DNA from 4 places in the Bradyrhizobium sp. HKCCYLS2038 genome. Region 3 is predicted to be linked to each of the others. Evidence: predicted binding sites of a transcription regulator. Region 3 holds the regulator's gene; each other region holds the start of a gene.

The links. Region 3 encodes PhoB, which activates phosphate uptake and scavenging genes when phosphate is short. Its sites were predicted from a motif close to TGTCATNNANCTGTCAT; they were not measured.
Region 1: phnF (phosphonate metabolism transcriptional regulator PhnF) is a predicted target of PhoB. The motif match lies at 1,213-1,229, and genes of this name have one in related genera.
Region 2: ugpB (sn-glycerol-3-phosphate ABC transporter substrate-binding protein UgpB) is a predicted target of PhoB. The motif match lies at 1,194-1,210, and genes of this name have one in related genera.
Region 4: ACQR1I_RS21705 (alkaline phosphatase D family protein) is a predicted target of PhoB. The motif match lies at 3,710-3,726, and genes of this name have one in related genera.

What each region holds. Positions count from the first base shown of each region.
Region 1 covers NZ_JBNPTM010000001.1:1,904,013-1,911,020, reverse strand. Annotated here, with positions in the region: gene ACQR1I_RS08465 (carbon-phosphorus lyase complex subunit PhnI) at 1-77, opposite strand, end outside; gene phnH (phosphonate C-P lyase system protein PhnH) at 81-692, opposite strand; gene phnG (phosphonate C-P lyase system protein PhnG) at 692-1,147, opposite strand; gene phnF (phosphonate metabolism transcriptional regulator PhnF) at 1,266-1,991, shown strand; gene phnE (phosphonate ABC transporter, permease protein PhnE) at 1,988-2,836, opposite strand; gene phnE (phosphonate ABC transporter, permease protein PhnE) at 2,833-3,717, opposite strand; gene phnD (phosphonate ABC transporter substrate-binding protein) at 3,814-4,746, opposite strand; gene phnC (phosphonate ABC transporter ATP-binding protein) at 4,822-5,631, opposite strand; gene ACQR1I_RS08425 (chloramphenicol acetyltransferase) at 5,814-6,473, shown strand; gene ACQR1I_RS08420 (alpha-D-ribose 1-methylphosphonate 5-triphosphate diphosphatase) at 6,470-7,008, shown strand, end outside.
Region 2 covers NZ_JBNPTM010000008.1:119,718-126,725, forward strand. Annotated here, with positions in the region: gene ugpB (sn-glycerol-3-phosphate ABC transporter substrate-binding protein UgpB) at 1-1,140, opposite strand, end outside; gene ACQR1I_RS29880 (CaiB/BaiF CoA transferase family protein) at 1,334-2,536, opposite strand; gene ACQR1I_RS29885 (organic hydroperoxide resistance protein) at 2,691-3,116, opposite strand; gene ACQR1I_RS29890 (MarR family winged helix-turn-helix transcriptional regulator) at 3,287-3,745, shown strand; gene ACQR1I_RS29895 (GIY-YIG nuclease family protein) at 3,751-4,002, opposite strand; tRNA gene ACQR1I_RS29900 (tRNA-Ala) at 4,230-4,305, opposite strand; gene ACQR1I_RS29905 (TIGR02300 family protein) at 4,387-4,791, opposite strand; gene aroA (3-phosphoshikimate 1-carboxyvinyltransferase) at 4,943-6,280, shown strand; gene cmk ((d)CMP kinase) at 6,277-6,915, shown strand.
Region 3 covers NZ_JBNPTM010000006.1:25,037-32,044, forward strand. Annotated here, with positions in the region: gene ACQR1I_RS25270 (nickel-dependent hydrogenase large subunit) at 119-1,558, opposite strand; gene ACQR1I_RS25275 (HupU protein) at 1,555-2,571, opposite strand; gene ACQR1I_RS25280 (HoxN/HupN/NixA family nickel/cobalt transporter) at 2,587-3,678, opposite strand; gene ACQR1I_RS25285 (trypsin-like serine protease) at 3,844-5,160, opposite strand; gene phoB (phosphate regulon transcriptional regulator PhoB) at 5,294-6,001, opposite strand; gene phoU (phosphate signaling complex protein PhoU) at 6,018-6,734, opposite strand; gene pstB (phosphate ABC transporter ATP-binding protein PstB) at 6,764-7,008, opposite strand, start outside.
Region 4 covers NZ_JBNPTM010000004.1:812,424-819,431, forward strand. Annotated here, with positions in the region: gene ACQR1I_RS21690 (prolipoprotein diacylglyceryl transferase) at 1-665, opposite strand, end outside; gene ACQR1I_RS21695 (Crp/Fnr family transcriptional regulator) at 735-1,496, opposite strand; gene ACQR1I_RS21700 (response regulator) at 1,664-2,038, shown strand; gene ACQR1I_RS21705 (alkaline phosphatase D family protein) at 2,068-3,642, opposite strand; gene ACQR1I_RS21710 (TAXI family TRAP transporter solute-binding subunit) at 3,770-5,128, opposite strand; gene ACQR1I_RS21715 (4a-hydroxytetrahydrobiopterin dehydratase) at 5,489-5,788, shown strand; gene ACQR1I_RS21720 (YkvA family protein) at 5,885-6,301, shown strand; gene ACQR1I_RS21725 (TAXI family TRAP transporter solute-binding subunit) at 6,423-7,008, opposite strand, start outside.

The DNA.
Region 1 (7,008 bases), on a different contig from region 3:
GCGCCGCGGCGTTCATGCGCCAGCAGCCGATGCGCGTTCTCGATCGCGCGCTCACCACCTTTGACGGCCACATACATGCGTCAGGCTCCTGCACATGCGAGTCGGGTGGTGCGCGGAATTGCGACCAGTGAACGGTCGTCGACCAGGATCACGTCGATGCCGCGCGGAAACAGCTGCTCGTTGATCGACAGCCGGTCGAACAGGTCGGCAGGCTCGAGTATCACTGTGAGCGATGTCGTGCGACTGATCCCTGGACCACGCAGATGAAAGGTCCGGCCTCGGGACAGACTCGGCACCTGCAGAATCAAGGTCGTCGACCGGTCCGGATATTCGGGCGTGCCCAACGCAAACGAGGAGAGATCCGGCAGCATGGCCGACTCCGCGATCAACGCGAAGCTGGCCGCATCCTGCCGGTCCACGATCGCCGCACCGGTGTGAAACCGCAGCCAGGCACCGACATCAGGCGCGCTGGCGAAAGCCGGATCGAGCCAGAGCGGCGTGTCCTGATCCAGCAAGGTCAGCGCGACCGCCGCGACGCCGGCCATCATTGATGACGGACGACCGACTTCGTCGGCGACCGGCATCACCTGCCCCGGCCGCGCCATCGCCTCCATCACGGTGCGGAAGGTCGATTGCGCCGACAGCACCTTGTCGGCAAACCCCGGCTGCAGATCGACGTTCGCCGCTGCCATCACCCTTCTCCCCGCACCATCGTGTAGAAATCGACGCGTGTCGCCGCAGCTTCCGCGGCGGTTCGTTGCCAGCCCGCCTGCACCTGCTCCCGCAGGGGAGCGACAACGCCGGTCTCGATCGCCTCGGCATGATCGGGCGTCTGCAGCAGCGCGTCGCACAGCGCGATCAAACGCGCCTTGTCGCCGTCGCGTCCGAGCACGTAGCCGAACCCGACCTCGCCGCTCGCGAGCCGGACAGCGGCACGAGAGACGGTCGCCTCGCCGACATTGAACGGCGCACCGTCGCCGCCGACCCGGCCGCGCAGCATGACCAGACCATTTTCCGGCGTTCGCAGATCCTGATGCGGCGGGACAGTGAGTTCGTTCATCAGCGTCACGATTTCGGCTGCCGGCACATGCGCCAGCACCCGCATCGCCTCCCGCCGCCTCTCGCGCATCGCGATCTCGCCGCTCATCACCATCCTCGATCTTGCCCGGCTCAAGTTGTCTATGATAATAGACAACTTGATAAGAGAGCGCCATGACTGTTTGATGACATGGCCGTGATTTTCAGATCCGCGCGAGGAGCTGCGATTGAGCATGCAGAACGCCGATTCGGGCGTCGCCCTGTGGCGACGGGTCGCCGACGGGATCGAGCGCGACATTGCCGATGGCCGCTTCGCCGCCGGAACGCGCCTGCCCGGCGAGACCGAAATCGCGGAGACTTACCGGGTCAACCGCCACACCGTGCGGCGCGCGCTGGCGACACTGGCCGAGCGCGGGCTGGTGCGCGCCGAGCGCGGCAGCGGCACTTACGTGGAAGCCCCCCGCCTGTCCTATCCACTACGATCGCGTACCCGCTTCTCGGAGATCGTGGGCGCCGGCGGCCGCGAGCCGCGCGGGCAGCTGATCGCAGCCTCCGAGGAGCCCGCAACGCGCGAGCTCGCGCGCCTCCTGGGATTGAAGACCGGCACGCCCCTCACACGCATCGATGCGCTGCGCTTTGCCGACAAGACGCCGATCTGCGTCAGCACGTCCTGGCTGGCGGCCGAGCGGTTTCCGGACGCGGGACGGGTTTTCGCCGCGACCCGCTCGATGACGGCCCTGCTGGCGCACTATGGAATCCGCGATTATCGCCGCGGCGCAACCCGCATCACTGCGGCGATCGCCGATGCAAGCGACGCCGCGCGGCTCGATCTCGCGCTCGGACGCCCGGTCCTGGTGGTCGACAGCACCGATGTCGATGCCGACGGCACGCCGCTGGTCAGCAAGCGCTCGCGCTTCGCCGCCGAGCGCGTCACCTTCGAGGTGGAAGGCTAGGCCACCGCGCGGCGGCCGATGATGGCGAAGCGCAGCCTATTCGAGATCCAATCGATCGCGGCCACCGCCACCAGGATCATCAGGATCAGGAACGACACCTTCTGCCATTCCAGCACCCGAATCTGCTCGGCAAGCTGCAGCCCGATTCCTCCTGCACCGACGATGCCGATGATGGTCGCCGAGCGCGTATTGGATTCGACGAAGTAGAGCACCTGGCCGGCGATCACAGGAAGCACCTGCGGCAGCAGGCCGAAGCGGATCTCATGCAGAGCGCTGCCGCCGGCGGCGCGCACGCCTTCGACCTGCTTGCGGTCGGCGCCCTCCAACGCCTCCGAGAACAACTTGCCGAGCGCGCCGAAATCGGAGACCGCAATCGCAAGCACGCCGGCGAACGGCCCGAGTCCGACGACATTGATCCAGACCAGCGCCCAGATCAGCGTGTCAACGCCGCGGATGGTGTCGAACAGCCGGCGCACGGGAAACCGGAAGATCGCTGACGGAATCACGTTGCGTGCCGCGAGCAGGCTCACCGGGAACGCCGCGCAGGCGGCGAGCGTGGTGCCAAGTACTGCGATCGACAGCGTCTCGCCGAGCGCCTTGAGATAGATCGGCAGCGACCCGCCCGGATCGGGCGGCAGCATCAGGCGCGCGATCCAGCCGAGCTGGCTCAGACCCGACAGAATGCGCGACGGCGAGAACTCCAGGTCCACGAGGCCGAAGACGAACACTGCAAGCGCGAGCAGCAGCACCAATGGCGTCGCCAGCCGCGCCGACATCGGCCGATTGAAGATCTGCGGATAGTGCTCACGAAGCTGCGTCTGGTCCGGCGTATCCGGAAGGCTCATGTCCGCGCCTCCGCGCCGAACAGCCGCCCGCGGAGCCAGCCGGTGCCGATGTCGATCAGGAACACCGTCACCACGATCATCACGAGGATGGCGCTGACATCGGAATAATAGAACTTGCGGACTGCGACCACGAGCTCCTGACCGATGCCGCCGGCACCGACGAAGCCCATGACGGATGCCTCGCGAACGTTGATCTCGAAGCGCAGCAGCGTGTAGCTCGAAAAGCCGGCGATGACCTGCGGCAGCACGGCAAAGCGCATGCACGAGAGCCAGCTCGCGCCGGTGGCCCTGACACCTTCGACCGGCTTCATGTCGGCGTTCTCGACCACCTCGGAAAACAGCTTGCCGAGCGCGCCGGTGGAATGGAGGGCGATCGCGAGCACACCGGCCACCGGTCCGAGGCCGAAGGCGATGACGAAGATCAGCGCAAATACGATGCCCGGAACGGTACGCGCGAATTCGAGCAGCCGGCGCACGGCGAACCGGATCCACGGCGCCGGCGAAGTGTTCTCGGCCGCAAGGAAGTTGAGACAAAACGCGAGCAGCATGCCCGCGAGCGTGCCGACATAGCTGATCAGCAGCGTCTCACCGAGCAGCTTGATCCACTTCCTGAAGCCCCAGAACCACTCGGAAAAATTGGTCCAGACGCGGTGACCGTCATCGAGCGTGAAGAGGCGGTCGAAATAGCTGACGAAGTTGCCGAAATACGTGAAGAGCGTCGCCAAGTTGACCTCGGCGCCGACGGCGGCAACGAGGAGAACGGCGAGAAACGCCGCCATCGAGACCGCAAACCGCAGGCGGCGTCGCGCGACCGCCCGGCGATAGGCGTCGTTCAGAGCCGCAAGCTGCTGGCTCGGAAGGATGGAAACGGCGACCGTCATCGGGCCTATGCTGTCCCTGCTTCAAGACGACTCGGTTTGCCGCACGACAAGAGCCGGGCCTTTACAGGCCCGGCTCACCGTCGCAGGCAGTTCGGATCAGGACGCCTTCTTGCGCAGGCTGTCGACGAACTTGATCAGGTCAATCGTGCCATCCCAGTCCTTGGTCGTGGCCGGATGGAACCCCTTCTTCTGGCCGTCGGAGAGACGGTCGAACGCCGCTTTGTCCTTGGCCGGGGCATCGAAGAACGCTTTGGCGATCGCCGCCTTCAGGTCGGCCGGCAGATCCGAATTGTAGGCATAGGGCCCGTTGATGATCGGCGCCGACTTGTGGATGATGCGGAAGTCGTCCTTCTTCATCGGCGAGCCGTCGGCGTTCTTCAGCATGCCCTTGGTGAGCATCTGCGCCAGCGTCGAGTCGTTGTCGCTGGTCCACTGGTTGGCGGCGACGTCGACGGTACCCTGGGCGAGCGCGAGGATCGCATTCTCGTGGCTGCCGGCGAAGACGACCTTGCTGAAATAGGTCTCGGCATCGGTCACGCCCATCTTGTTGAGTTCGAAACGCGGCACGTTGTTGCCCGAGGTCGAATTCGGATCGACGAGGCCCAGATTCTTGCCCTTGAGGTCTTCGACCTTCTGGTACGGGCTGGCTGCCTTGACGAAGAACACCGAATAATAGCCGGTGCTGCCATCGGCGTTGATGTCGTTGGCGAAGGCGTCGATCTTGACGCCGGTCAGGCGCGCACGAGCGAACGAGGCTGAGCCGTAGCTCGCGATGTGGATGTTGCCGGCGCGCTGACCTTCGATCACGGCCGCATAGTCGTTGGCGATGCGGAGCGTCACCTTGGTGCCGAGCTCCTTGGACAGGTAGTTGACGAACGGCGTCCAGCGCTCGGTGACGCCCGAAGCGTTCTCGGCCGGGATGACCGCGAAGGTCAGCTCCGGATATTTGGCCTTCCAATCCTCGGCCGAGGCCGAACCGGCGAAGGCAAGCGCGGCAACGCCCGCCAGGATGACGCGACGATTGATCATGGCAAATCCTCTTGTTGCTGTCGTAGGGTTGGGCCGCCACGAGATGCGACGGCTGAAATCAGCGTGACTCACGCCTCAGGCCACGGCGGCTTCGCCGAAAGCCGGAACGGTTACGGGCGGCACGGGCCGGACGCTATCCATGACGTCGTCGGCCTCGAGATCGTAGAGCTCGCGCGCGATCTGCGCGGTCAGCGCGGCGGGCAAATCGTCGAAAACGATCCGTCCAGCGGCCATGCCGATAAAGCGATCGCAATAGCTGCGCGCCAGATCGAGCGAATGCAGGTTGCAGACCACGGTGATTCCGAAATGCTTGTTGATTCGCAGCAGCGCATCCATCACGATCCGGGTGTTGCGGGGATCGAGCGAGGCGATCGGCTCGTCGGCGAGGATGATCTCGGGATTCTGCACCAGCGCCCGCGCGATCGCGACGCGCTGCTGCTGTCCGCCCGAGAGTTGATCGGCGCGCTGCGCAGCAAGCGACGCCATGTCGAACTGCTCGAGCGCAGACAGCGCGAGCGCAACATCCTCGGCAGGCCACAGCTGCGCGAGCGAGCGCCAAGACGGAATCTCGGCAAGCCGGCCCATCAGGACGTTGGTGAGCACGTCGAGCCGGCCAACCAGGTTGAACTGCTGGAAGATCATCGCCGAGCGGGCGCGCCACTTGCGCAGCTCACGGCCGCGCAGCGCCGTCACATCGAGATGCCCGAACAGAACTTGTCCGGAGCTGACCGGGCTGAGCCGGTTGATGGCGCGCAACAGGGTCGATTTTCCGGCACCGGAGCGTCCGATCACACCGACGAAGCTGCCGGGCACCACCGAAAAGGACGCATTGTCGACCGCGGCTTTCGTGCCGAAACGGCACGTCAGACCATTGACCACCAGCATGGAATTCTCCAGACGCCTCTCTTTGCCCCATCGCTAGCGGCTGGACTCAACAGTTATATGACAGTCTGCTTACGCCGGCTCCCTCATCCACACCGACGGCGGCGCTGTCACTCTCGTGTCACGCAACTGTCATGACGAGCACCTTAGACCTTGTTGTCGATTTCCAAGGAACAGATCCAGACATGGCCGGCAAATCGCTTTCCACTGAGCCCACCGTCGATGCCAGCGCAAAACTCCACGAAACGCGCCTCGGCGCCTATTGCGAGGTCGGTGCTCGCACCATTCTCCACGAGGTGACGATGGGCGACTACTCCTATGTCGTCAACGACGCCCAGATCACCTACACGACGATCGGCAAGTTCTGTTCGATTGCAGCGATGACCCGCATCAATCCCGGCAACCATCCGATGCATCGCGCGACCCAAGCCCACTTCACCTATCGCGCCAGCGCCTATTTCGAAGGTGAGGCCGACGACACCGAGTTCTTCGCTTGGCGCAGGCAGCATCATGTCGATATCGGTCATGACGTCTGGATCGGCCATGGCGCGATCGTGCTGCCGGGGCGCAACATCGGCACCGGCGCCGTGGTGGCGGCGGGTGCCGTCGTCACCAAGAACGTGGCCCCCTACACCATCGTCGCCGGCAATCCAGCACGCGTGATCAAGCGCCGCTTTCCGATCGACATCGAGCAGCGCCTCGTCGCGCTCTCTTGGTGGGATTGGACCCATGACGCGCTTCGCGCGGCCCTGCCGGATTTCCGCGGGCTGGCGATCGGCGCGTTCCTGGACAAATACGAAGCTCTCGACGGCGGGCGCCTCGTGCGGCAAAGTGCCGCCCAATGACCAACATTTCCATCTTCTCCGGCCGCTGCCTGATCGGCTCCGACCTTGCCGACACATCGCTGCAAATATCGAACGGCGTGATCGCCGGCCTCGATGGCGCGACACGAGGCGCAGATCTCGATCTGGACGCATCCGGCCTCACGGTGCTTCCCGGGATCGTCGACATCCACGGCGATGCGTTCGAGCGCCAGATGATGCCGCGCGCCGGCGTCGATTTCCCGATTGACGTCGCGCTCGTCGACAGCGACCGCCAGGCGATCAGCAACGGCATCACCACGGTTTTCCACGCCACGACCTGGTCGTGGGAACCCGGCCTGCGCAGCGCGGGCAATGCGCGTCAGCTGCTCGAAGCGATCGAAAGCCTGCGGCCCAGGCTTGCGGCCGATACGCGCTTCCATCTGCGCCACGAGACCTTCAATCTCGACGACGAGGACGAAATCAGCCGATTGCTCGCGGCGCGCCGCATCGACCTGTTCGCCTTCAACGATCACATGGCTTCGACCGTCGCGAGCCTCGACAAGCCGCACAAGCGGCA
Region 2 (7,008 bases), on a different contig from region 3:
CTTGTTGGTGAGCTCCTTCAGCGGCGTCTGCAAGGTCGGGTTCTTCTCGTAGAAGCCATCCGCCTTGGTCTTCTCATAGGCCGCCTTGGTGATCGGCAGGTAGCCGGATTCCTGGTGCAGCTTGGCCTGGCGGTTGGTGTCGGACAGGAAGGTGAAGAACTTGGCGACGCCCTTGTACTCATCGGCCGTCTTGCCGCCCATCACCCACAGCGAGGCGCCGCCGATGATCGAGTTCTGCGGCGCGCCCTGGGCGTCCGGATAGTACGGCATCGGCGCCGAAGTGAAGTCGAACTTCGCGGTGTTCTTGGCGGTGGCGTAGTAGCCCGACGAGGTCAGGAAGATCGCGCATTCGCCGGAGCCGAAGCGGCCTTCGCTGGCGCTGCCGCGGCCGGAATAGTCGTAGGTCTTGTCCTTCTGCAGCTCGACGAGGTTCTGCAAGTGCTTGACGTGCAGCGGGCTGTTGAACTCCAGCACGGTGTCGAAGCCGTCGAGGCCGTTGGCCTTGGTGCCGATCGGCACGTTGTGCCAGGCCGAGAACTGCTCGATGTTTGCCCACGACGCCCAGGCGTTTGAGAAGCCGCAGGTGTCGTGACCGGCCGCCTTCAGCTTCTTGGCCGCCTCGAACACCTCCGGCCAGGTCTTCGGGATCTCGGCGACGCCGGCCTTCTTCAGCTCGTCCTTGTTGATCCACATCACCATCGACGACGAGTTGAACGGGAACGACAGCATGTCGCCCTTCGACGTCGAGTAGTAGCCGGTGATCGCCGGCAGATAGGCCTTCGGATCGAACGGCTCGCCAGCGTCCTTCATCAGCTCATAGACCGGCTTGATCGCGCCCTTGGCGCTCATCATCGTCGCGGTGCCGACCTCGAACACCTGCATGATGTGCGGCGCAGTGCCGGCGCGGAACGCGGCGATGCCGGCATTCATCGTGTCCGGATAGGCGCCCTTGAAGGTCGGCACGACCTTGTAGTCGCTCTGCGACGCGTTGAACTCTTCGGCGAGCTTGTTGACGATGTCGTTGTTGCCGCCGGTCATGGCGTGCCACCACTGGATTTCAGTCACTGCGTGTGCAGGCGACGCAGCGAAACCGAAGGTCGCGGAAACCAGAGCGGCAGCAGCAAATTGTCGAAGTGACATCAAGAAAGTCCTCCCGGGAAAGTCATCGTCGTTGCGGCCGTTACCAGCGCCAGATGACGGTTATGTGAATGTATAGACGTATGAACTCGAGCGCGAAAGCCATGATGGCTGCGTCGGACAAACGCGGTAAATCAAGCGCTCCGTCGCTGCGCTGCGAAGGTGCAGCGCGGCGGCGGAGCGAACAGCGAGCTAATCAGCGCGTGCGTTCCTTGCAGACAGTTCCTGCTGCGAGCAGCGCGTCGATCTCGCTCTCCGAGTAGCCGAACTCGCCGAGGACGTCGCGCGCATGCTCGCTGAACATCGGCGGGGTCGAGCGTAGGCTCGGCTTGGTGCGTTCGAGCCGGATCGGCGAGGCGACGCCCTTGTACCAGTCCTTCTCGATGATATCGCCGCGATGGATCGTGTGCGGATGGGTCAGGGCCTGGTCGATCTTCTGCACCGGCCCCGCCGGGAGGCCTGCGGCGAGCAGGCGGTCGCACAGCGGCTCGGCCTCGAACTGGCTGAACACCGCGGCGAGCTCGACGCGCAGCGCCTCGCGATTGGCGACGCGGTCCTTGTTGCGGGCGAAGCGCGGATCGGTACCAAGTTCCGGCCGGCCGATCTCGCGCGCGAGCTTGCGGAACGTGCCGTCATTGCCGACGCCGATGAAGATATCGTCGGTTTTGGTCGGGAAGATCGCGTAGGGAACGAGGTTCGGATGCTCGTTGCCGGTGAGCTGTGGCGGCTTGCCATGCATGAAATAGTTCGCGGTGTGCGGATGCATGATGGCGAGGCCGGTCTCGTACAGCGTCACTTCGAGGAACTGGCCTTGCCCTGAGCGCTGCCGTTCCGACAGCGCCATCAGGATGCCGATCGCGGCGTAGAGCCCGGTGGTGATGTCGACCAGCGGTACGCCAATCCGCATCGGTCCGCTCTGGGGCGAGCCGGTCGCCGCGATCATGCCGGTCATCGCCTGAATGATCGCGTCATAACCGGGATTGCCGCCGCGCGGCCCGTCGGCGCCGAAGCCGCAGATCCGGCAATGCACGAGCTCGGGGAATTTCTCGCGCAGCGTGTCGCTGCCGATGCCCCACTTCTCGAGGGTGCCGGGCTTGAAGTTCTCGACCAGCACGTCGGCCGTTTCGAGCATCTTCAGCAGCACCGCGCGGCCGCCTTCGGAGGCGAGGTCGACGCCGATCGAACGCTTGTTGCGGTTGATCCCGACGAAATAGGCCGCGTCCTCGTCGTGGAACGGAGGGCCCCAATCGCGCACCTCGTCGCCGGCCGGTGGCTCGACCTTGATCACGTCGGCGCCGTGGTCGGCGAGGATCTGCGTGCAATAGGGGCCGCCGAGCACGCGCGTCAGGTCGATCACGCGCAGGCCGGCCATTGCGCCGGGAGCAAAGGGAAGGGTCATCTGGGAGGTCGCGAGGTTGTTGTGAACTCGCGGTCATTAAGCATTGCTACAGCGCTGGCGCAAACGAGCTTGCGCGAATGCTGCCCGCGCGAAAACACCGCGGCTGCGCTGCGGCAGAGCGCGAGTGCGACCCTGCCGCGTCGCGGAATTCAGATCAGACGACGGTCAGCTTGACGTCGACATTGTTGCGCGTCGCGTTCGAATAGGGGCACACCTCGTGCGCCTTGGCGACCAGCGCCTCGGCGTCGGCCTTGGCGAGGCCCGGCAGCGACACGGCGAGCTCGACCGTGATGCCGAAGCCGCCTTCCGAGCGCGGACCGATGCCGACCGTCGACGTCACCGACGCGTCGGCGGGGACCTTCGGGCCGCCCTGCGAGCCCACGAACTTCATTGCGCCGATGAAGCAGGCGGCGTAGCCGGCCGCGAACAGCTGCTCGGGATTGTTGCCGGCGCCACCGCCGCCACCGAGTTCCTTCGGGGTGGAGAGCTTGACCTTCAGCGAGCCGTCGAGGGTCGCGGCTTCGCCGTCACGGCCGCCGGTGGCCTTGGCGCTGGTCTTGTAGAGCACGTTCACGGACATGGTGTTTCTCCCGGTTAGTGGATGAATTCAGTGCGGCTATGTTGCATACAATTTGATTGTGCACAATAGAATTGTTCGGTAGATTATCCGTGATCGGCCCCCCGGCGTCATTGCCGATCGCGAAGGCCCGGCCCAAAGATGCCGATCAGGATCGATCCGTGGTGACCTCGATGCGAAAGAAATTGGCGGCGGATGTGCCGCTCCAGCTCGGCAATCAGCTCTGCTTCGCCGTCTACTCGACCGCCCATGCCTTCAACCGCGTCTACAAGCCGCTGCTGGACCGGCTCGGCCTGACCTATCCGCAATATCTGGTCATGCTGGTGCTGTGGGAGCAGGATGGGCTGTCCGTGAAGGAGATCGGCGAACGGCTGTTCCTCGATTCCGGCACGCTGACGCCGCTCCTGAAGCGGATGGAGACCGCGCATCTGGTCAAGCGCGCGCGCTCGGCCGAGGACGAACGTCAGGTGCTGGTCAGGCTGACAGGGCAGGGCGCAGCACTGCGGGAGAAAGCGCGCACGATCGTGCCGCCGGCCATCCTCGACGCCACCGGCTGCTCGATCGCGGAACTGGCCGACCTGCACGGCAAGCTGGTGCGGCTCCGGGAGCGGCTGGATGCGGCGGTCCGGTGAGGGGCTCAAGCCGGACCGAGCAGGCGCTTCTTCGAGAAGGCCCGGCCGGAATGTGATTTCAGATAGGTCTCGAACGCCAGCGCGCGCTGCTTGTCCGGAAAGGCGCAGTACCAGACGAGGACCCACGGCTTGAACTTGGATGTGTGGGCCGAGCGGCCCGCGTTGTGTTCCTTGAGACGCAGCCTAATGTCGGCGGTTGCGCCGATGTATTCCTGGTCCGGAAATGCGACGCTGCGGATGATGTAGACGTACCACATGCGAAGGTGCTCGCCGCGAGGAAGCGCAGGCCTGCATTGTGTGGCGGGAAAGGGAAATTGTCAGCGCGGCTGTGTCGGCGGCAGGGGCATGCTGGCTGGTGGCGTCAGGCTTGGGAAGGAATTCGTTCCTGAGCAGTCCGGCTTCGCCAAGGGGCTTCGCGGGACACCACGCTTCGCCCTTCAGGCTCCATCGTGGCTGCGCCACGCGTAGCCCGAAGGGCGAAGCGTGGTGGAGCCAGGCGGGATCGAACCGCCGACCTCTTGCATGCCATGCAAGCGCTCTCCCAGCTGAGCTATGGCCCCTGAACCGAACCGGCGGTCTGGGCGACCGCCGGGGAGCACCGTGAACCACAGTTCGCGGCTGATCTCAAGTGGCTTCGACGATTATTCTTCGTCGCCGCCGACATCACCGATGATGTCGGTGACATCCTCGTCGCCTTCTTCCTCGTCGGCGATGAAGGTGGAGTCGTCATCCTCGTCGTCGTCGAGCGTCTCGTCGATCTCGATGTCGTCTTCCGTCTCGGGGACGACAGCCTTGACCTTGCCGCTGTTCTCCTCGGCATCGGCCTCCTCGAGCGACACCTCCTCGACCTCGGCCGGTGCGTTCGCGGTGTCCTGCGCCGCGGCGGCGCGGGCGGCTTCGCCACGCATCGCGCGGGTCGGCGCAACCGGCGCGATCGGCACGACCTCGCCGGTGTAGGGCGAAATCACCGGGTTCTTGTTGAGGTCATAGAACTTTTTGCCCGTGGTCGGGCAAATGCGTTTGGTTCCGAGCTCGGATTTGGCCACGTGCAGGCGTCCTGGCAATGTCTGAAAAGCGGTGTCTCACTTGGCTAGTTGCCGCGCCGCTGTCAATAGCGCTGTCAACGGGAAAATCACCGCTCGTGACGGCGGGCAGGGGCTGTGATACCTGCCGCCTCCGTAACCCGAGGACCCCGCCGTGAGCACGTCAGCCGCCCCGACCCCACTCGAATCTCGCGCCTCCGGCCCGCTTTCGGGCACGATTCGCGTGCCCGGCGACAAGTCGATCTCGCACCGGGCCCTGATCCTCGGTGCGCTGTCGGTCGGCGAGACCCGGATCTCCGGCCTTCTCGAAGGCGAGGACGTCCTCAACACGGCGAAATCGATGCGCACCTTGGGTGCGAAGGTCGAACGGACAGGCGAATTCGCGTGGACGGTGAACGGCGTCGGCGTCGGCGGGTTCGCCCAGCCGACGGCGACGCTCGACTTCGGCAACTCCGGCACCGGCTGCCGGCTGGTGATGGGCGCGGTCGCCGGCTGTCCGATCAGCGCGGTGTTCGACGGCGATGCTTCGCTGCGCAGCCGCCCGATGCGCCGCATCCTCGATCCGCTGGCCCTGATGGGCGCCAAGGTGACCGCCAGCGCCGAGGGCGGCAAGCTTCCGTTAACGCTTCAGGGCGCCAGCAACCCGGTTCCGATCGAGTACCGCACGCCGGTGGCCTCGGCCCAGATCAAGTCGGCCGTGCTGCTGGCCGGCCTCGCCGCGCCCGGCGTCACCACCGTGATCGAGCAGGAGGCGAGCCGCGATCACACCGAGCTGATGCTCAAGCATTTCGGCGCCGAGATCGTCACCACCCGGGAGGGATCGCATGGCCGGCGCATCGCGCTGACCGGCCAGCCGGAGCTGCGCGGCGCGCCGGTGATCGTGCCGGCCGACCCGTCATCGGCCGCCTTTCCGCTGGTCGCTGCGCTGATCGTCGACGGCTCGGACCTCGTGCTGTCCGACGTCATGACCAATCCGCTGCGCACCGGCCTGTTTACGACCCTGCGCGAGATGGGCGCCTCGATCGAGGAGGACGATGTGCGCGGCGATGCTGGCGAGCCGATGGCCCGGCTGCGCGTGCGCGCCTCGAAGCTCAAGGGCGTCGTGGTGCCACCGGAGCGCGCGCCGTCAATGATCGACGAATATCTCGTGCTTGCGGTCGCCGCCGCCTATGCCGAGGGCACCACCGTGATGCGCGGTCTGCACGAGCTGCGCGTCAAGGAGTCCGACCGGCTGGAAGCCACCGCGGCGATGCTGCGTGTCAACGGCGTCAAGGTCGAGATCACCGGAGACGACCTGATCGTCGAGGGCCGCGGCCACGTGCCCGGCGGCGGCATCGTCGCCACCCACATGGACCACCGCATCGCGATGTCCGCGCTGGTGATGGGGCTGGCCTCCGACAAGCCGGTCAAGGTCGACGACACCGCCTTCATCGCCACCAGCTTCCCGGACTTCATCCCGCTGATGCGCAGGGCGGGCGCGGATTTCGCATGATCATCGCCATCGACGGCCCGGCGGCTTCGGGCAAGGGCACCATGGCCAAGCGGCTGGCCGCGCACTATGGCTTCAGGCATCTGGATACGGGTGTCATCTACCGCGCGGTCGCACATGCGCTGCTGACCGCAGGCATCGACCTGACGGACGAGGCGCGGGCGGCCGAGGTCGCGATGACGCTGGATCCAGCGACGTTCGATAATCCGGCGCTGAGGTCGCACCAGGTCGGGTCGGCAGCCTCGGTGGTATCAGCGCTGCCGAAGGTCCGCGAGGCCCTGGTCGCCTTCCAACGCCAGTTTGCCAGCCAGCCGCCGGGTGCCGTGCTGGACGGCCGTGACATCGGAACCGTGATCTGCCCGGACGCGGAGGTGAAGATCTACGTCGTCGCCGATCCCAGAATCCGCGCGCACCGGCGAACCCTGGAAGCCCAGGCGCGCGGGGAACCGGCCGACGAGGCGGCCATTCTCGCCGACATCCTGGCGCGCGATGAGCGCGACCAGAACCGGGCCGTTGCTCCCTTGAAACAAGCCCCGGATGCTACCTTGCTTGATAACTCTCATTTGGATATAGAGAGCGGCGTCCGGGCCGCCATCGACATCGTCGAGGCCGTTCGAGCGGGCCGTCAGCGGGCTTGATTTCCGCTGATGTCATTTGGAGGAACCGCCCGCTCCCGCCCTTGACCGTCGATAGCTCGATTGCGGTTCAATCGGGTCTGATCAGCCGGACGA
Region 3 (7,008 bases):
CAGATGCTTGGAGTCGGGGCACGAGACCAAACAACACATCAGAGCCGGATCTCTGGTTAGAAACGGAAATCACGCGCTTTGCACCCGGCAAGCTGGTTTCCGCTGGTTCGCGGCGCGTTCAATGCGCGGTGCAGACCATGCAGGGATCGAACGATCTGACGACATGCTGGATGCTGACGGCGCGCGCGCCGGCCTCGCCCACTTCGGTTCCGACCAGCGCCTGCTCGAGTGGGCCGGCGACGCCATCGGCATCACGCGGCGAGAAGTTCCAGCTGGTCGGCGCGATGATCTGATAGCGGGCGATACGGCCGGAGCGGACCGCCATCCAGTGGCCGAGACTTCCGCGCGCAGCCTCGACGCGTCCGACGAAATCGCCGTCGGCCACGCCAGCGCTGTTTTCGCAGAACGGCTCGTTCAGGCGCAGCGCCTTGATCCAATGCTCGATCGACAGCGCAAGCTGTGCCGTCTCGATCAATCGGGCAATGACGCGGTTGCGGACATTGCTGCCATCGGCCTTCACCAGGGCGGTGATCAGCCTCTGACCATCGACCGCTTGCCTGGCGAGGGCGCCGACCTCGACGGGTTGTCCCGCAAGACGCGGTGCCTTGCACCAGCTGTAGGCGTCGGCCTTGTCGGCATCGGGCAGCGTGCGGCTCTCGGCCGGATCGCTCGACGTCTCCAGCATCCAGGCATGCGAGACGTCTTCCGTGATCTGATCGCCCGGTAGGCCCCCTATCGCGCCATCACTGAGGCGCAGGCCGGCACGAAAGCGCGCGCCATCCGCATCGTGATAGGCCCCGAAGCTCATCAGCACGCCCGGTCCCTTGCCGAGATCGGCCAACGCCAGCGCATCCGCCAAGCGAAGGAAATGCGCGAAGTCGCCGCCGCGCCCCTCGCGCCAGTGATCGAGTTCATCCCCCGTCGACAGAGCGAGGACGTTTTCCAGTTTGTCGGCAAAGACGACGCGTTCGAGGAAGCCGCGAAACGACGCCGCGATCGCATTGAGCCGGACGCGCTCGCCGAGCTCGATCGCGCGTGTCGTGCCGCCGGGCTGGAACGCCAGGCTGTGCGGCCATTTCCCGGCAATCAGGCCCATGATCTCGAGCAGCCGCGCCCGCGCCGGCAGCGCCTCACGCGTCGCGCTCCCCTTGGTGGCGGTGAACCGCTCGGCCGTCGCGGCATGCCAAGCGTGCGCGGCGTAGGCGTCGCGTGCGAAGTCGGGCATGAAGAAGATGTAGAAATGGGTGAGATGATCGGCGGCGTTCTCGGCGGCATGGGCAATGTTGGTCGCGAGCATGCCGTTCGGGGCCGCTGTCACTCCCATCGCCTGACGCAGCGCGCTGGCGGCGGCGATCGATTGCGACACCGAGCAGATGCCGCAAATGCGCGGTGCGATCACCAGGGCATCGAGCGGCGGACGGCCTTCCAGGATCTGCTCGAAGCCGCGATACAGCGGCGCCGTCACTTCCGCGCGCGCGACCCGGCCACTCTCGATGTCGAGCCTGACCTCGAGGTCGCCCTCGACGCGGTTGAACGGGCCGACGGTAATCCGGGTCATGAGCTGCGCTTGTCACTGGGCCGGCTCGGCGGCACCACGACGTGATCGGCGGTCGCGTTGACCCGCACGCGCCGTGGCGTCGCCGACTTCGACAGCGCCGCGAGCGCGACGAACCAGGCCTTCGGCATGTCGGTCGGCAAGCCCACCGGAATGCCGGCGAGCTTGGCCGTCTGCAGATAGTTCTGCGCACTTTCGAAGCCCGGCGAGGTGCAGGCGATGCAGGCATAGCCGCCCTTGGTGCAGGAGCCGCCGCCATTCCACGAGCGCTGATTGCAGTCGCCGACCGCCTGCGTGGCGCGGCAGCCGAGATGCTCCATCAGGCAGCCGCGCTCCGACATCGTCTCGGCGCTCGCCTTGAACTCATAGAACTCGTTGCGGGAGCAGCCGTGATGGGCGAGATGATTGGCGATGAAGGTCGGACGTCCCACCGCGTCGAGGCCATCCGCGGTCAGATCGCCCGACACGAGGGCCAGCAGGCTTTCCATCATCCAGCCCGGATGCGGCGCGCAGCCGGCGACGTTGATCACCGGCAATCCGCGCTTCGAACGGAAGCCGGCGCCGAGCGCGCCGCCGACATCGCTGCCCTCGAACTGCAGTCCGACCGCATCGGTCGGATTGATGCCGGCCGCGGGAATGCCGCCATAGGCGGCGCAACTGCCGACCGCGACGACGTAGTCGGCCAGCGGCGCCAGGTCGAGCAGCCAGTGATAGATCGAGCGGCCCGTGCCGGCGAGCATGTTGAAGCGCCCGGTCAGACCGGGTCCGCGCGCCACCGAGCCTTCGAGCACCAGCAGATCGAGCCGCTCGCGGCCATCGCGAATCGCCTCGAGCACATCGACGACCTCGTCACCGGTCTGTTCGCTGACCGAGGGATGCCACACGAGCTCGATGCCGGATTGGCGCAGCTCGTCGAACCAACCCGAGGCACCGCTTTCCAGGATCGACATTGTGCAGCCGCCGCAGCTCGCGCCCTGCAGCCACAGCATCCTGATCATTGCGTCCGAGCCGGCCATCGTCAGGTCCCGCCGCTATCCCGTTCCAAGCGTTCGGCCTACCGGGTTCGGGTTTAGCCCTCCGGCGCGAATGCTGGCAAGCGGTTCGCCCGGTGCGGAACCGCGCCGCCGGCCGGCCAGCATGGCCACGGCCCAGATCAGCCCGAACGCACCGATGGCGACGATGCCGAGATTGGCGATCTCGTCGCCGAGGCCGATCGACGGGAGACCAAGTCGCGGCGCCAGCAGCGTGGCTGCCTCGACGCTGCCGATCACCAGCGCAATCGCCACCGACGCACCCGTGATCACGAGATTGTAGCGCCGCTTGCGCGCGGGATCGGTCAGCGCCCAGCGATAGGCGCCGACCATCAGCATGCTGTCGGCCGTATCGACGGTGGCCATCGCGGCGGCGAACAGCGCCGGGAACACCAGCACATGCGCGAGACTTGCGCCACGCGCCGCCTCCGTCGCCGACAGGCTCAACAGGCCGATCTCGCTGGCGGTGTCGAAGCCGAGACCGAACAGGAAGCCGAGCGGGTACATGTGCCAGGCGCGCGAGATGATGCGGAGCAACGGACGGAGGAGACGAATCAGCAAGCCGCGCTCTGCGCTTCCGACGGCTTCGATGTCCGGCTGCGGCCGTGCCTTGCGGCGCCAGAGGTTGACGAACAGGATCAGGTTGGACACCGCGATCAGCAGCAGGAAGCCTGCTGATACCGCGGTGCCGATGGTGCCGCCGATCGCCCGGATCGCGCTGTCCTCGCTCAAGAGATCGGCGCCGGCGATCAGGCTCACGACGATGGTGGCGATGACGACGACGCTGGAATGGCCGAGCGCGAAGTACAGACCCGCGGCGCGCGGTGCGTCGCCGTCCTGCACCAGCTTGCGCACCACATTGTCGATCGCCGCGATGTGATCCGCGTCGACCGCGTGGCGGAGGCCGAGCAGCCAGGCCAGCATGGCGGTGCCGACGATGGCGGGGCGGTCGGCATACAGCGCGAAAGCCCAAGCCCAGGCCAGCGCGTTGGCGAGCACGAGGCCCGCCAGCAGCGCCGCGTTCCGGCCGCCCTCGGTGCGGAACCGGGCGAGGATCGAGGACCGAGGATGATCAATTGGCAAAATCGTCATACTTGGACAGGAGAGCAAGACCTGCGCCAAAAGGCAAGGCTCGCGCTCCAGCGTCAGAATCCCTCGCAAATCAACAACCGCGGCCCGTTCGACCGCGATCGATCTCCCTCCCTTGGCAACCCGCTATCCGGTCACGCACAAACATTGACCAGCTCGCCTCTCACCTCACCGCGCCGAGGCACTCTGCGCCGCGATCTCGCGCCGCACCGCTGCTTCGAACTGGCTGGCGGGAGAGGCGAACATCAGCCGGGTCTCCTCGTGGAAGGCGGAGAAGATGCCGACCACCGTCGGAACGCCGCCGATCTCAGCGAGGATCGGCGAGCCCGAATAGCCGAAATTGGCGAGGCAATGCACGATGAGCAGCCGCGCATCCTTGGTCATGCCGGCGGTGCAGTTGCGCTGGCCGGTCGGCGAATAGCGCCGCTCCTGGCCGTAGCCGATCTCGGAAATGGTGCCGGCCTGGGTCGCCGCGGCGAGCTCGTCGCGGCTCATCACCTTCACGGCCACCGGCTTCGACGGCAATGCGTCCTTCAACACGATCAGCGCCCAATCAGCGGGTGAGCGGTCGCTCGACCATTTGTCGTGCTGCGTCGGGATGAAATCCGGCGCCAAGATCAGCTTGTCGGCGATCGATGACGCGGCAGGGGTACCCTTGTTCATGCCGACCAGGAAGTGGACGTTCCCGGGGCTGACCAGCGTCACGCCGTTGAACACGCAATGCGCCGCCGTCAGCACCACGCGCGGGGCCACCAGCGTTCCCGTGCACGAGCCTCCGGTGCTGAACTGCGCCACGGTGACGACGCCGATCGCCGACGCCGGCCACGAGGTGGGATCGACGACATCGCCGAAATGACGGTCGAGTCCGAGCAGCTGCTCGGGGCGCGGATTGACGATGCCCGCGTCAGTCGATTCCGGCTTCGGACGCCACGCCGCGATCGTCGCCTCGGCCTGCTGCCGCTGCGCGTCGTTGAGCCTCGCCCGCTGGAGCTCGCGACCGGCCGATCTGACGCCGTTGCGGCCGGCCATCACCAGCCAGGCATAACCTTGGATCACGTCCCGGGTCATGACTTGGCCGTCGAGCATCATCAGGCCGAGCATGTATTGCGACTGGGCGAAGCCCTGCGCGGCGGCGCGGTTGAACCAGCGTCCGGCTTCGCCGTGATCGCGGGCGGCGCCCTCACCGTTGAAATAGGCGATGCCGAGATAGTGCTGTGCGACGGCGAGCCCCTGATCGGCAGCCTTGCGGTACCAGACCAGCGCCTCGGTCGGATTGCGCGGCACGCCCCAGCCGAAGGCAGTCATGAAGCCGAGGTCGAACTGCGCCCGCGCATCGCCTTTGGCGGCGAGCGGCTGCAGACGGCGTAGCGCCGACGCGGACTGTCCATTCGCCGCGGCTGCGACGGCGTCCTCGAGCTCGGCGGCCGAGGCGCTCGTGACTGCACCGAGCAGCACGGAAAGAATGATGATGAGGGGCTTGATCAAGGGCGTCCGCTGCGACTGGCAACACCGAGATGGGTCGTCCAGCCAAGATGATCAAGACGGCGGCGGCGTGGCGGAAAGCGGACGATGAACTCCTTAATGCTTAATGCTGCCGGCCATCAGGCCGGTCCGCCGCTCACGCCTGCTCGGATTTGGCGAAGCGGTCGTCGAGCGCATAGCCGGCGCCGCGCACGGTGCGGATCGGGTCCTGCTCGCGGCCGGGATTGAGCAGCTTGCGCAGGCGGCCGATATGAACGTCGACGGTGCGCTCGTCGATATAGATGTCGCGGCCCCACACGCTGTCGAGCAACTGCTCGCGGCTGAACACGCGACCGGGATGCTCCAGGAAAAATTCGAGCAGCCGGTACTCGGTCGGGCCGAGATCGATCGGCCGTCCCGATCGCGCGACGCGGCGCTTCTCGCGGTCGAGCTCGATGTCGCCATAGGACAGGATCGTCGCGAGCCGCTCCGGGATCGCCCGGCGCAGCAGGCCCTTCACCCGCGCCAGCAGCTCGGGCACCGAGAACGGCTTGACGATGTAGTCGTCGGCGCCGGTCGCGAGCCCGCGCACGCGCTCGCTCTCCTCGCCGCGCGCCGTCAGCATGATGATCGGCAGCTGCTTGGTCTCGGACCGCGCCCGCAGCCGCCGGCACAGCTCGATGCCGGACAGGCCCGGCAACATCCAGTCGAGCACGACGAGATCGGGAATGCGCTCCTTCAGCCGCGTATCGGCCTCGTCGCCGCGCCCCACCGTCTCGACCTCGTAGCCCTCGGTCTCGAGATTATAGCGCAGGAGCGTGGTCAGCGCCTCTTCGTCTTCCACCACCAGAATGCGCGCGGTCATGTCGAACGGGTCTTTCTCAGTTGCCGGGGATCGTCGCCGTGAAGCTCGTCATGTCGCCCTTCGGACGCTTGTCGACGATCGCCTGGCCCTCGATCATGTAGAACACGGTCTCCGCGATATTGGTCGCGTGATCGCCGATCCGCTCGATGTTCTTGGCGCAGAACATCAGATGGATGCAGAACGAGATGTTGCGCGGATCCTCCATCATGTAGGTGAGAAGCTCGCGGAACAGCGAGGTGCAGATGGCGTCGACCTCCTCGTCGCCCTTCCACACCGCCATTGCCGCCGGCAGATCATGCGCGGCATAGGCATCCAGCACCGACTTGACCTGCGACTGCACCAGATCGGTCATGTGCTCCAGGCCGCGGATCAGCTTGAGCGGATGGAAATCGCTCTCCAGCGCCGCGACGCGCTTGCCGATGTTCTTGGCGAGGTCGCCGATCCGCTCGAGATCGGTCGCGACGCGCATGGCGCCGACGATCTCGCGCAAATCGACCGCCATCGGCTGGCGGCGCGCGATGGTGAGCACGGCGCGCTCCTCGATCAGCCGCTGCAGACGGTCGACCTCGGCATCCGCGGTGACGACCTTCTGCCCGAGCGCCACGTCGCGCCGCACCAGTGCATCGACGGAATCGACGATCAGACGCTCGGCGAGGCCGCCCATCTCGGAGACGAGGCGGGTCAGATCCTGCAGGTCGCTGTCGAATGCCTTGGCGGTATGTTCACTGGCCATGATGATCTCCTGAAAGCAATGCGTCGGCGTCAGCCGAACCGGCCGGTGATGTAATCCTGGGTCCGCCGATCGCTCGGCGAGGTGAAGATCTTGTTGGTGTCGTCGAACTCGATCAGTTCGCCGAGATACATGAAGGCGGTCTTGTCGGAGACGCGCGCCGCCTGCTGCATGTTATGGGTGACGATCGCGATCGTGTAGTTCTCGGCGAGCTCCTGGATCAGCTCCTCGACCTTGGCGGTCGAGATCGGATCGAGCGCCGAGCACGGCTCGTCGA
Region 4 (7,008 bases), on a different contig from region 3:
ACCACGGCGTAGACCGCAATGGCGAGCGACAGCAGATGAAACAGGGTGAGCGGGCCGATCACCGGCCCATAGGGCTTGAGAAATTCCCAGGCGAAGCGCTGCACGCCGTAGACGAGCAGCGCGAGATAGAAGCCGTTGGCGATGATGGCCGCGTTGCCCCTGAGCACCGCCACGACATAGAGCACGGCGAATGCCGCCATCGCCAGGCTTTCATAGAGCTGGACCGGATGGCGCAGGATCCCGTCGCCGAAATCATGTCCCCACGGCAACGCCGTCGGCGTGCCGTAGGTGAAATCGTCGAGGCCAGCCGCGTAGCAGCCGATGCGGCCGACCGCGATGCCGATCGCGAGCGGCAGCGCGAAGCGCGCGCCGGTGCGCAGGACGATGCCGTGCTGCCATTTGTACAGCTCGACCGCGACGATGCCGCCGGCGAGCGCCCCCTCGACCGAACGCGCCAGTCCCGGCATCCCGGAGAGCCACAGGTTCAGCGTGCCGAACAGATAGGCGCCGACACCGGCGCCGAACACCAGCGCGGCGACATAGGACCATTCGGTCGACTGCTTGGGAAAGCTCACATGGGCGACACGCGTGAGCCACCAGCCGGCGGCAGCGGCGCTCAGCCAGGCGGCAACATCGAAGATCGCGTGGAGAACGGCCCCGTCCATGACTCCCATCGTCCGGTTGCAGCCGGACTATGGCAAGTTCCACGCAGCAAAGGCAATGGCGCGCTGCGCTCAGCTGGCGGCGGCCTGCTCGGTTGGATAGACGCCGCGCAAGACCTCCTCGAAGTGGGTCTTGACCGCCTCGTTGCACAGGCAGGAGCGCCGCTTCAGCGCCTCGAAATCCCGCACCATGAAGGCGCCGCGCCGCGTGTCGAGGATGCCTTCGGTCCGGAAAGTCTGGACAACCCGGCTCACATAGCTGCGGCCGACGCCCAGCAGCGTGCCCAGTTGCTCATGGGTCAGCGGCACGATCGGTTCACCGTCGGTACGATCCATCGCCGCAACGATCCATTTCGCCGTGCGCTGCTCGATCGAATGGATGGCGTTGCAGGCGGTCGACTGGAACATCTGCGCCAGCATGCAGTCGGCGTAGCGCGCGAACACGTTGCGCAGCGTCTTCGACTGCAGCTTGGCGGCGGCAAGCCGCGACAATGGCAGGCGCGCAAACGGTCCGCCGAACTTGACGACGATCCGCGTATAGGCCGGCAGGAAGCCCTCGCTGACGATGCCGCCGACCGCCCCTTCGCGGCCGACCAGGATGGTTTCGACGTCGCGGCCGTCCTCGTTGGGCACCAGATAGGAGGTGAGCGCCGGTCCGCAGGGGAAATGCACGATCTGCACGTCATCGCCAGGGCGATAGAGCAGCTCGTTGGGCGCAGCCGCGTCCTCCACGAGGTAGGGCGCGATCAACGCGTAGTCGGCCGGGCTCAACCGCCGCAGCAGGTTGTTGTAGGGCCGCTCCCGCGTCAGTGTCGTCACACCTTGGTTCAGCATCGTCGCTCCCCGCGCCGTACGCATGTGCGTGATCCGTGCCCCTTGTGTTCACAAGTGCACCGACACAGGAACTCGGATATGCTGCGATCGGTTCCAGGAACCCGCCGGTGCGCTTAAGACGAGGCACCGGCCGCGGGGCCGTCCTTCACCCTGGAACCCCGCAGATCATGACCAGCTCGCAAGCAGGCGTGCCCGAGTTCTATCAGGATGTGCTGGTCGTCGAAGACGACCCGATCATCGCGCTCGGTCTGGAAGACACCATCTCCGATTTCGGCATTGCCATCGTGAGGGTTGCAGCGAACGTCGCCGCCGCACTCGCGATGATCGAGCAGCGCGTCCCGCAATTCGCGCTGCTCGACGTCGGTCTCGTTCGCGAGCAGAGCTTCGCGATCGCCGAACGGCTGATGGTGCTCGGCATTCCCTTCGCATTCTCGACCGGCTATGGCGCCGATCGCGTGCCTCCCGCCTTCTCCGACCGGCCGCGGCTGCCGAAGCCGTGTCCGACAGATGCGTTGGAGGCCGTGCTGCGGCGGCGGGAGTAGTTTCCGCCGCCGCGTCCGGACGAGAGCTCTCAGCCCAGTCTGGGGTCGAGCGTCGTCGACCACAGCGCGACGTCGGCGCGGTCGCGCAAGGTCACCGTCATCTGCCCGCTCTCGCCGTCGATCTTGACGTGGCCGAAGAACTGCATGCCGGCCGACGGCGGCAGGTTCTGCTTGTCGAGGCCGGGCGCCTTGATGAAACGCACCTCGGGACCGAACGTGTTGTCGAGCTCGTTCGGACCGAACGTGCCGGCATGGAGCGGGCCCGACACGAACTCCCAGAACGGTTCGAAGTCCTGGAATTGCGCCTTGTTCGGATCATAATAGTGCGCGGCCGCGTAGTGCACGTCCGCCGTCAGCCACACCGTGTTCTGGATCGGCGCCGTCTTGATGAAGCGCAGGATCTCGGCGATCTCGAGCTCGCGGCCGCGCGCCGGACCGTTGCCCTGCGCGAACGCCTCCGAGCCCTTCTTGTTGGCCGCATCGTCATACACGATGATGCTGAGCGGCATGTCGGACGCGATCACCTTCCAGGTCGCGCGCGAGTTCAGCAGCGCCTGCTTCAGCCAGCGCATCTGCTCCGGCCCGATGAAATAGGACGCCGGACCATAGGTCTCCTCGAGATTGGGGCCGTTGGCGCCGCGATAGCTGCGCTCGTCGAGCACGAACACGTCGAGATGCGGGCCGTAGTTGATGGTGCGGTAGACGCGGCCCGGTTCGACGATGCTCTCGCGCATCGGATACATCTCGTGGAAGGCGCGCGCGGCGCGGGCCGCGAGCAGCTGGATGTTGCGCTCCTTGTAGACGGCGGGCAGCTCCTTGGAGGCCGACCAGTTGTTGGTCACCTCATGGTCGTCCCACTGCACGAAGATCGGCACCTCGGCATTGAAGGCGCGGACATTCGCATCGAGGAAATTGTATTTGTGAGCGGCGCGGAATTCGTCGAGCGTCTCGGCGACCTTGGCCTTCTCTTCGATCGTGAGGTTCTTCCAGACCTTGTTGTCCGGCAGCTTGACCTCGGACTTGATCGGGCCGTCGGCATAGATGGTGTCGCCGGAATGCAGGAAGAAATCCGGCCGATGCTTCTTCATGGTGGCGAAGGTGAACATGCCGCCATCGTCGGGATTGATGCCCCAGCCCTGCCCGGCGACGTCGCCGCCCCAGACGAAGGAGACGTCGCGCTTGTTGCCGGGCGCGGTGCGGAAGCGGCCGACCACCGCCTCGCTCTCGACGGCGGTATGCGCCAAGTCGCGGAATTTGACGCGGTAGAAGATGTCCTGGCCGCTCGGCAGATTGTCCAGCAGCATCTTGGCGGTGAAGTCGCTTTCCGGGAGCGCCGCGATCGGCGGCAGGCTGCGCGCGTTCTTGAACGACTCGGTCGTCGCCACCTCGACCATCATCTGCGACGGACGATCGGCACGCGCCCAGACGACGCCGCCGTCCATGCCGACGTCGCCCGACTGGACGCCATGCGTGATCTGGGGCCGGTCGGCCGCCCGGCTCAGATAGGGCATCGACAGCGTGGTGACGCCGGCCGCGGCCGCCGTCGTCAGGAAGCGGCGGCGAGACAGCGTGCGGAGCTGCGGGCGTGGAAAATGGACGGTCATGCTGGTCTCCAGGTCGGACGGCGCACCGACGCGCGCGGGTGTGCGCCCGCAGACCTAGAAAAATTTGATGACGCTGCGATTACAGGACGCGCCCCGGCAGCCGCTTGGCCGCCGCCGCGGCGACGTATCAGGTGCCGGCGGCGCGCAGCTGCGCCCCGGTCCGCTGCAGGTTGGCCGGCATGCTCATCAGGATCAGCTTGCGATCGGCAACCGCATTGTGGAACTGTTCGAGCGCGATGTTGAAGGCCGTCAGCGCGGCATGCTCGATGGCGCCATCCTCGAAACAGGTCAGCGTGTTGCGCAGGATCTCGTCGGCCTCGCTCTGCAGCTGGTCGAGCTCCTCGGTCGAATCGCTCTTGCGGGCGATGCTGATCATCTCCAGCAGGCGGTCGCGCAGCGACGTGTTGATCGTGCGCTCGTCGCGCTTGAGATAGCCGGCGAACCAGGCGCCCGCCGAGCCCATCGCCGACAGGGCCATCAGCGCCCACCAGATGTAGTCGCTGTAGCGATCGAGGAAGGTCTTCTCCTCGCCGTCCACGAAGGCGGCCGCGCCGGGATGGGCGGGGATGGCGGCGTCCTTGTCGGTGTCCGGGGTCTCGATCTTGGCGGCGAGCGGGAATTCCGACATCAGCTGCTGGCGCACCGAGAACAGCTGATGGGTGAACGCCGAGACCGTCGCGTCGGACAAGCCCTTCCGCGCCACGATATGGTGGGTGAAGCTGATGGTCTTGACCTCGTCCTCGGGGCGATCGGGCGAGCCGCCGAAGGCGCCCGCCGGAATGTCAGCGGATTCGTATTCCGGGTGGTTCTGCGCGATGGCCTCGGCCGAGTCGATTGCCAGGAAGGTCGGCACGCCGCCCTCCTTGGTGGCCGCAGCGATGGCATCGGCGGTGATCTTGCTGTTGATCGGTCCGGCGGCGAGATAGGCGTCGGCCTTCTGGCTGCGCACCGCCTCGGCCGCCTCCGAGATCGGAAACTGCACGAACTCGACCTTGCTGGCATCGACGCCATACTGGTGCAGGACCACCTTCAGCAGGTTCACATTGGCCGGGGTCCGACCGATGATTCCGACCTTGTGGCCGGCCAGCTGCGAGATCTTGGTGATCTTGGTGCCGCCCTTGCGCCCCTTGCCCTTCGCGGCCGGAGGCACGAAGAGAACGGCAACGTTCTTGCGCAGCGTGGCGACGGCCTGCGCGTTCTTCGGCACTTCGAGGTCACCGCGGACGATGGCGAGATCGACCTTGGCCGCCGCCAGCGCTTGCGCGCTCTCCGCCGCGCCTTCGGTGGGAACGGGGCGAAGCCGGACCGACGCATGCGACTGGGAGAACGCCTGGGTCAGGGCCTGGACCACCTTGAGATCGTCGCTGTTCGGCGGCCCGACGGCGATCTTCAGCGTCACCGGCCGCATCGCGAAATAGTAGGCGCCCGCCAGCGCACCGATGATCGCGAGGATCCCGGCGATGACGATGAACACGGCAGGGCGCATCTGCGAGCGCTGCGCTGGCGTGGTCTGAGGGTCTACCAGGTCCGGTCCTCCGGTCGTCGGATGGCGCGAAAGCAACGCCAGGCGCGGCTTGGTCCCGCCTTCTCCTTCGCTAGGGGTAAACTGTAGCAAATTTCTTGTCTCGCCGGGGTGACATCTCCGTCATGGTTACTACCCCCCGACTGAGCGGGGATCGGGGCCGTTCCGTGGCCCGACCGCGTCGGCGCCACAAGGCTCTGATCCGGATGCCTTTTCTGGTAAGCTGGGGCTGCGGCAGAGTGACGCCGGAAATGTTTCGGACCCCGTAGAGACCCGGATCGCCATCGGGCGCGTGGACCGTCCGCAGCTGAATGGGAGGTCGACATGGCGGAGCGATTGGCAAATGAGGCACGCGCCAGTGCCCTGAAGGAGCTGCCCGGCTGGTCCGAACTCGACGGGCGCGAGGCGATCACCCGCAGCTTCAGCTTCAGCGATTTCAACGAAGCGTTCGGCTTCATGACCCGCGTCGCCCTGGTGGCCGAGAAGCTCGACCATCATCCGGAATGGCGCAACGTCTACCGCACGGTCGACGTGGTGCTGACCACTCATGACGCTGGCGGCGTGACCACGCGCGACATCGAGCTGGCGAAAGCGATGGATGCGATCGCGGCGTCGCGGATTTGATTTGAGATGGCTAGCTGCCTTGCAGCCAAGGCGGCCGTCCCCACATCAGCGCTGACAGATCGCGCGACACCGCGATCCGGAACGGGGAGATGGCAGATGGTCTCGGACGCGACCGACTACAACGTTGGCTTCGAGCCTGCCGACCAGCTGGCGCAGGACCGCGCCAGCGTTCGCCGTCGCTTCTGGGTCAAGATCAAGCAGGTCCTGGCCAGGATTCCGTTCGCCGAGGATCTGCTCGCAGCCTACTATTGCGCTTTCGACAAGGAGACGCCGCGGCACGTCCAGGTCGCGCTGCTCGGCGCCATCGCCTATTTCATCCTGCCGTTCGACTTTGTGCCCGACGTGCTGCCGGTGCTCGGCTTCACCGACGATGCCGCCGTGCTTGCGACTGCAATCCGCCTGGTGGCCTCGCACATCACGCCTGACCATCATGCCGCCGCCCGTGCCGCGCTTGCGCGGCTGGAAGAGGGAGTGGACGCCGATCTCGACAAGGACCAAGCCAGGGACGGCTGATGCGCTCTGCCGGAAGCGGGTCCGCAGTGCGATTCTGCAAACGAGGCCAAACGAAAAAAGCCCTGCGCGAGCAGGGCTTTTTGTTGCGGCCTCGATCGCCGGTGAATGCGATGCGCGCGCTTCAGCGCTGTCGGGGTGCCTGGGCGCGGGCATTGCCGGTCTTCTCGGCTTCCCAGGCCTGATACTGCTTGAACAGGGCTTCGCGGTCGGCCTCGCTCTGCAGGCCCCTGCCGGCGCTGCTCTGCTTCAGGAAATCGTCGAAGCGGTCGCGCTGCGCGCCTTCCATCGCATGGGTCTCGAGCCATTTGCTGGCTGAGGGCAGCCGCTGCCAGCCGGCGAGCGGCGCGGACAGCGAGACTTCCTTCCACTTCGGATGGAAGGGCGGGTTCTGGAATGCCGGGAACTTGGTGAAGAAGGCGTCGACGAAAGTCGCCAGCTTGCGATAGCGGTCGGTGTTCGGCGCCCAATTATACGCCGCGAGCACGGCCGGCACCGCGATCGTGTCGACCTTCTCGCCTTCGGCGATCAGGTTCGGATAGTCCTTCGCCGTCAGTGCCGCCGGCAGATAGTCGTTCTGCAGCGGCCGGTCGTAGTCGACATTGACGAGATGGAAGCGACCGTCGTTCACGAAGGTGCTGACCGACTTGTAGGGCTTGCCGCCGACGACGATGACGGCGTCGAGCTCGCCCCGCTTCAGCTTCTCCATC